3 regions of the Siminovitchia sediminis genome follow, and region 2 is predicted to be linked to each of the others. Evidence: predicted binding sites of a transcription regulator. Region 2 holds the regulator's gene; each other region holds the start of a gene.

Region 1 (2,276 bases), on a different contig from region 2:
GGCCACTTTTTCTTAATTCTCTTGTCTTATATACAACTGACCAATAGGAACGATTTAGGTGATCGGCGATTTGTTGAATCGTATGTTTTTGTGTTTTTAATTTAATAAGAATTTTTATCTCTTCGGATGAATAAGGCTTTGATCGACTTGAACAAGAGGCAATTACTTTGTAATCGGGATACAATTGTTGGAACTTGTTAGTTTCCAACTGAAATCTTACTCCCCAATTTGTTTTATATTCCATTGTTCTGCAAGTTTTTGTAACTGGAGATATACTTTTTAAAAATTCATAGGTATCTTGAACGGAAGTAAATTTTAATATGAAGCCATATCCATCTTTTCTTTTGGATAGTTTGAAGTTAAATTTAAATACGTCTCTAATATGATTTTGTAGTAATAACAAATCATCGTGTTGATAGTTCTGTAAATATAGGTATATATGTGGGGTTAGATAAATAAGTCTTTTTCTGTGGTTTATCGTGGTGGTTATAGATAGAGTTCCATCATCCATATAGAGAATGGCTAGAAAATGAATATTTTTGCATAGTGGCAATAGCTGAACAGGTATTATTTTGTTGCCCTCTGCATTATAAAAATGTGGATAAAGCTTTGTAAATAATGGGTCAGACTTAGAACGCAATGTTTGGCTCTTGGGTGTAATGTAAAGCAAGTCAGGAAAGAAATCTTTTTTCCAATAGCGATAATCCTCTTGTGAAATGCCATAGTGCTCTCTGTAACTATTATTGATTCTCCTTGAGTTCCGGTAAAGCTTCGTAATCTCACCATCACCGATAATACTTGCAAACAAAACATTCTTTTGAATCTCTGAAAGGTAATCCCAAGGCAATTGCATGACCTCCTTTTCAGGAACGTATGTTCTATAATTGATATTATATCACATATTGAAGAATTTATGGGAAAGAAGAATTAGTTTCGGATATGGCAACTATTCTAAGTTCTGAAAGTAGATCCTGAAATTTATAAAGCCCCAACGATATGAAAAAAACCTTTAGTTTTAGCGCTTTAGTCCGATATAAACCTTATAGTCTATTTTTTTCAAAGGAGCTCAGCTATGCAAGTCATCATCGCAATACTAGCCATCATCATTCTTTTATCCTTATTTAAAAACAGAATCAACTCGCTCCACAACATGTCCCAAAATATGAGAATTGGCCTGTTTTCTTTCATATTGGGTATCATTTTTAGGTTTCTATCGATTTTAGCATTGGCCGGCAGTGATCCTTATGCGGATTCGCCTCCTTTTCTTTTTTCCGTTGCTTCGACGATCAGCGGGCTGGCGTTTTTTGTGGCGATCTCCTGCTTGATCATTGGCTTGTACAAATGGTTTTTTGTCAGGAATTAATTTTTACATACATGAATGACCACATGGAGGAGAGTCGTGATGAATCAACCACTTTGCCCTGATTGCGGGGCTCGATTAATTGATGACGCATCTGAAAATATCATAGAAAGAGAAGATGGCACGTTGGTCATTGATGCGTTTCCTGCTCTTGTTTGTGAACAGGGATGCGGCTATACAGAGCGAATTCAGGAGTTTCCCAAAATCATTGCCCAGCAGGATGAGGACCGCCTGCTACTGTTATACCCCGATGACCAGGGGAGGATTTTAGATTTGCGTGATCAGATCCTTCACCCGCCCATCCATTATCTTTCCATTCTCGGACGCGGTTATTGGGAGGATTACACCGGGAATCACGATGTTCAAACGCTGCTGGACCAAGTTTATGACAGCGAAGCTCCCAACTTATTTACATATGCGACGAGTGAATTGTCGCAGGATGCCTTTTTATGTTGGCTTCTTTCATGGAGTGAAAAGAAGTATCGATCCAGCCATCCATCTTTGCATCGTGTGGCAGTGGAGTTTGTTTCTACGATTTTCACCGCACACAACAGGACGATGCCAGAAATCGATACGCTGAAAATCATTCCTCAATTTAAGTCGCTCGATATATTGGCCATTGTCAATGAAACATACGCTATAATGATCGAGGACAAGACTTTTACAAAGAATCATTCCAACCAGTTGAACCGTTATCGCGATGCGGTAAAAAAGAAATATCCGGACCTAATCCAGCTTCCGATTTATTATAAAATCGCTGATCAAAGCAATTATCGATCCGTGGAAGCTGCCCAATACATCCCTTTTACCCGAAAAATGATGTTGGACGTACTGGAAAAAGGAAGAGGAATCAAAAACGCCATTTTCCTTGACTATTACTGGCATATACAGCGTTTGGAAAATGCTGTATCGGCTT
Region 2 (2,276 bases):
TTACCAATATTAATTTAAGGAATATGAGATCTTTTTTAATCAGTGAAATACCGGGGTTAAATGCAGCCACCCCTAAAATTATTGTAGCCGGTAAAGGCACTGACTTTACAAACTTACCTATTGAGTCGCCGCCGCCCAGCGACCTTGATATGTGGGGGGATGAGGAAGAACCGGGCCAGGAAACCCCGAATGAAAGGCCGAAAACGGAGGATCATGTTGTTTTTATTTACTCAACACATAACACAGAATCATTTTTACCGATGCTGCCGGGAGTGACAGACCCGAGCCGGGCATGGCATAAGGACAAAAACATTAGTCTGGTCGGAAAACGGCTGGGAGAAAAACTGAAGGAAAAAGGCATTAAAACATTGGTAAATCAAACAGATATTCAAGGGCTCCTAAAATCAAAAGGTATGAATTATGGGCAGTCCTATCAAGTATCCAGAGAAATTGCCCAAGAGGTGATGAATCAAAATAGCCAAGTGCAATTTTATTTCGATATCCACCGGGATTCGTCAAGGCGGGCTGTCACTACCACGGAAATTAAAGGGAAAGACTATGCAAAAACACTTTTTGTCATTGGAGAGGGCCATCCTCAATACGAAAAAAACTCCAAATTTGCAACAGATCTGCATCATGCTATTCAAAAAAAGTATCCCGGCTTGTCCCGGGGCGTATTTGGAAAGCCGAGAGCGGGTGGAAATGACGGGATTTATAATCAGGATTTAGCAGAGAATGCGCTGCTGATCGAGATTGGGGGAGTGGACAATACACTTGAGGAATTAAATAGAACAGCGGACGCTTTAGCGGAAGTCATCAGCGAGTATTATTGGAAGAATTCCGATTCATTGGAAGCCCAAAAGTAAGGGGGAACCGCACTTGCAGGTTTCCATCCATATGGAGGCATAAAAAAGAGCCTTTCAATAGGCCCGGGATTAATGAATATTTCTTCTATAGAGTCCTACAACTTTACCTAGTATGGACACGTTCTCAACGATAATCGGCTCCATTGCAGAATTTTCCGGCTGAAGCCTGAAATAGCCGTTTTCTTTGTAAAATCTCTTGACGGTTGCTTCATTCTCTTCAGTCATCGCAACAACAATGTCTCCATTATTGGCTGTATGCTGCTGTCTCACGATCACAAAGTCACCATCAAGAATTCCCGCTTCGATCATGCTGTCTCCGACAATTTCGAGCATGAAAACATGCTCATCTGATGGAAGAAGCTGTTCAGGAAAAGGAAAATACTCCTCAATATTTTCAACTGCCGAAATCGGAATCCCTGCTGTAACTTTTCCGACAAGCGGAAGGTTGACAGTATTTTTAGCAGGAATGGCAGGTTCATGTTCCTTCTGATTTAAAACTTCTATTGCTCTAGGTTTGGTAGGGTCCCTTCTGATTAAGCCTTTGCTTTCCAATCTCTCCAAATGTCCGTGAACGGTGGAGCTTGAAGCCAAGCCTACGGCTTTCCCAATTTCGCGTACAGATGGCGGGTAACCTTTTTTCTTCACTTCATCCTTGATGAAGTTTAATATCGCTTCCTGCCTTTTTGAAAGCTTGGACAATAATTTCACACCCTTTAATCTCTGTTATGAATTATCCATATTATAGCACGCGGTCATCCGTAATACAAACGGTTGTTCGAATTTTTGTTTGACACAAACGGATGTTCTGTTATAATCAATAGTAAATACGAACAAATATTCGGGGGGATGGATAAGCATGATTTTATTTATTAAAAAGCATTCTTTCCTTGCAATCTTTTTCATTGTTACCTGGATTATGGGAATTTTATTTATATTTCATCTTACAGAAGAAACACCTTCTACAGATAAACTCATGGGAAGCGGAGAGCCATTTGTTGATCAGCAGAAAAGCAGCCAAGGGATCATTCTGAATCATCAAGAGGTGATAGAATAACAGAATAAGGTAAAGAAGGGGAATGGTTATGAGAGCAATCATTTACTGCAGGGTAAGCACCGAGAAGCAGGCACAGGAAACTTCTTTAAAAAGGCAGGAAGAAGAGCTGTCAGCTGCGGCCGATAGGTGGGGCTTTCAAATTGAGGCGATTATTCATGATACATCCAGCGGCTATAACCTGGAACGCCCCGGCTTGATGGATATGCTGGAAAAGATTTCTTCAGGCGGGATCCATGCGGTCCTTATCCAAGATGAGACGAGGCTGGGAAGGGGCAATGCCAAGATTGCCCTCATGCATTTTCTTTATAAAGAACAAATTAAGTTATATTCCATTGCAAATGATGGTGAACTTCAGC
Region 3 (2,276 bases), on a different contig from region 2:
CTGCTAATACCAATTTTTATGCTGGAAGGAGATATGTATGGTCATGAATTGATTACTTACTATTCTCAACGGATTGCAGCTGGTTCTTTGCCTGTGAATACAAAAGTGCTGGCCGTTTATTATTCAAAAAAATCAATGCTAGAAGATGTATTAAGGCAAGACACTGTGTTCCAGCATGTTTTACTGGTTAATATTGAAGAAATTCAATGGTTTAGAGAACCCGCTAAAATTTATAGTAGCAAAGGGAAGAAGCTCTTAACCTTTGAATAATTGCAGTCCAACAAACAGGGAACGCTTCTTAATTTTCCTAACTTTAAAATAATATCAAAGCAATAAGAGGATATATGCTCATAATGAACTGAACATACTATCCTCTTATTAGTTAGCCTATTTAACTAAAGTAAATTGTTTCTCTTTTATTTATTGAATAGTACCTAAATATTCGGATTTTCTTTCGTTTTTCTCCCTCTTAAACAAAGAGCGGATTAATATTATCACGAATAAGAACGTCCATATGGCAATGATTATGATAATGCCAAAGGTTATTAACGATAAGCCAAATATAAAAGTTGCAAAGAAGTCCAGTTCACCACGTGCGTTTAATAATCCCAACCGTCCAAAGAGGTCTACCACACCAATGGTGGAGAGAAACGACATAATAGGCTCAAAGAAAATACCAAACAAAATAAAAGATAGTAAGAAAACAAAACCTGGTACACCGGAATCTTTTCCTGTTTTATACATATGTCCCATACTTAATAACTCCCACATACTTAAAACCTCCTTAGTTCAATTGAACTATACTTCTCCACATAATCAAAAATCCCTTTTTTTTAAGGGAATGTTAACGCTTGAATTGGGAACCTATGTTCCTTTATAATAAATAAAAACAAATGTTCGTCGTGGGAAATATAAATGGTTTCTTAAAAATTGCAACAGGGATGCAGGCAGAGGCCTGAAATGATTTACATTATTAATGATAGTTAGCTGTTCCTACGTATTACCAAAGTATTACTGTTTCTTAAACATCAAAAGTCTACTGCATCTCCAGGAGGAAATTCTACATCTTTAACCTGTCAAATAGAAGACAAAGGAGGGAAACTTGATGGATATAAAAGATCGCGGGACTAAAAAATGGACAGCAATGATGCTCCCGGAACACGTCAAGATGCTGAAGGAATTAAAAGTGGATTATGAACTAGTCATAAAGCCGCAGCTAGATGAACAAGGTTGGGAGCAGATCAATGAGACATTATATATTGCAATAGAATACAACCTGTCAATTATTTTTACACTGTGGATAGATGGGTTTTTAAAAAAAATTGAGGGTGCTGTCCACTTTATCGATGAGATCAATAAGCTGGTTCATGTTGTAGATATAAGAGGAGATGTACATAAAATCAGATTTGATGTAATAACAGAAGTCGAATATAAGAATTAGCTGAAAAATATAAAACGGGTTTTGATGAGCCAATTTAAATCGAACCCGAATTGGGGGGATAAACCATTCTTCTTGAGAGAAGGCCTTTTGTTTGACTTTTCTTGCAATTACTAGATCCCTGTCTTAGGATATGTATATAGGAATAATTACAGGGGGAAGAAGTCATGTTGAAAAGAAATAGATTGGTTTATTCTGTAACGGCCATGGCCCTATCCGCAGTGAAGAACCATCCGATGACGGTGGCGATTCCAAACAACGTTTGGTATACCATTATTAGTACATGCAACACTAGACCCTTCCTCTGTAAACAACGAGTCCGTGTTTGTTTTAGACAGTCAGAATAAAAAAGTACCAATCCAGATAGGGCTCGTTAACAATAAGATTAACGTGGCTTCTGATTCAGCATGGAAGAGTGGAGAGTCTTATATTATCTACCTTGATAACTCCATCAAGTTAACCAGTGGGAAAAATGTTGCAACTCCAGTTAAATATTCCTTTAGCGTAAGATAATCGGGGAGCTATTATCCAAGTCTGTAATATTTCAGAAAGATGTGGTTTTTGCCATATCTCATTCTTTTAACTTCATCCTTAAACTTCAGAACAATTAGTACGTCCTAGATTTTTTAGTATTCTGTTTATAGAGTTGAACAAAACATTTCATATACTTATTGAAAATGAGATATGAATAAGAAACAAGCAAAAAAATATAAAAATAAGTCTAAATCTCTCAATAATTAGTAAGGGGACTGTCTTATGAAAAAGCTTACAGGAATTATTGTTAGCGGATTGTTCGTTGTTTTTTTGGCCGGACTGGTGCTCATTATAAACAATTCTG

What was found. Region 2 encodes LexA, which represses DNA repair genes until DNA is damaged. Its sites were predicted from a motif close to CGAACATATGTTCG; they were not measured.
Region 1: the regulator LexA is predicted to act here: its motif matches at 867-880, upstream of ACFSCZ_RS09320 (DNA endonuclease).
Region 3: the regulator LexA is predicted to act here: its motif matches at 887-900, upstream of ACFSCZ_RS19840 (YolD-like family protein).

The regions. Positions count from the first base shown of each region.
Region 1 is NZ_JBHUEO010000022.1:21,841-24,116, forward strand. Features, by position in the region: gene ACFSCZ_RS09320 (DNA endonuclease) at 1-847, opposite strand, end outside; gene ACFSCZ_RS09325 (hypothetical protein) at 1,073-1,363, shown strand; gene ACFSCZ_RS09330 (PD-(D/E)XK nuclease family protein) at 1,403-2,276, shown strand, end outside.
Region 2 is NZ_JBHUEO010000002.1:63,618-65,893, forward strand. Features, by position in the region: gene spoIIP (stage II sporulation protein P) at 1-866, shown strand, start outside; gene lexA (transcriptional repressor LexA) at 936-1,565, opposite strand; gene ACFSCZ_RS00740 (hypothetical protein) at 1,723-1,920, shown strand; gene ACFSCZ_RS00745 (YneB family resolvase-like protein) at 1,949-2,276, shown strand, end outside.
Region 3 is NZ_JBHUEO010000121.1:134,243-136,518, forward strand. Features, by position in the region: gene ACFSCZ_RS19830 (replication-relaxation family protein) at 1-270, shown strand, start outside; gene ACFSCZ_RS19835 (hypothetical protein) at 421-771, opposite strand; gene ACFSCZ_RS19840 (YolD-like family protein) at 1,106-1,441, shown strand; gene ACFSCZ_RS19845 (Ig-like domain-containing domain) at 1,760-1,951, shown strand; gene ACFSCZ_RS19850 (hypothetical protein) at 2,195-2,276, shown strand, end outside.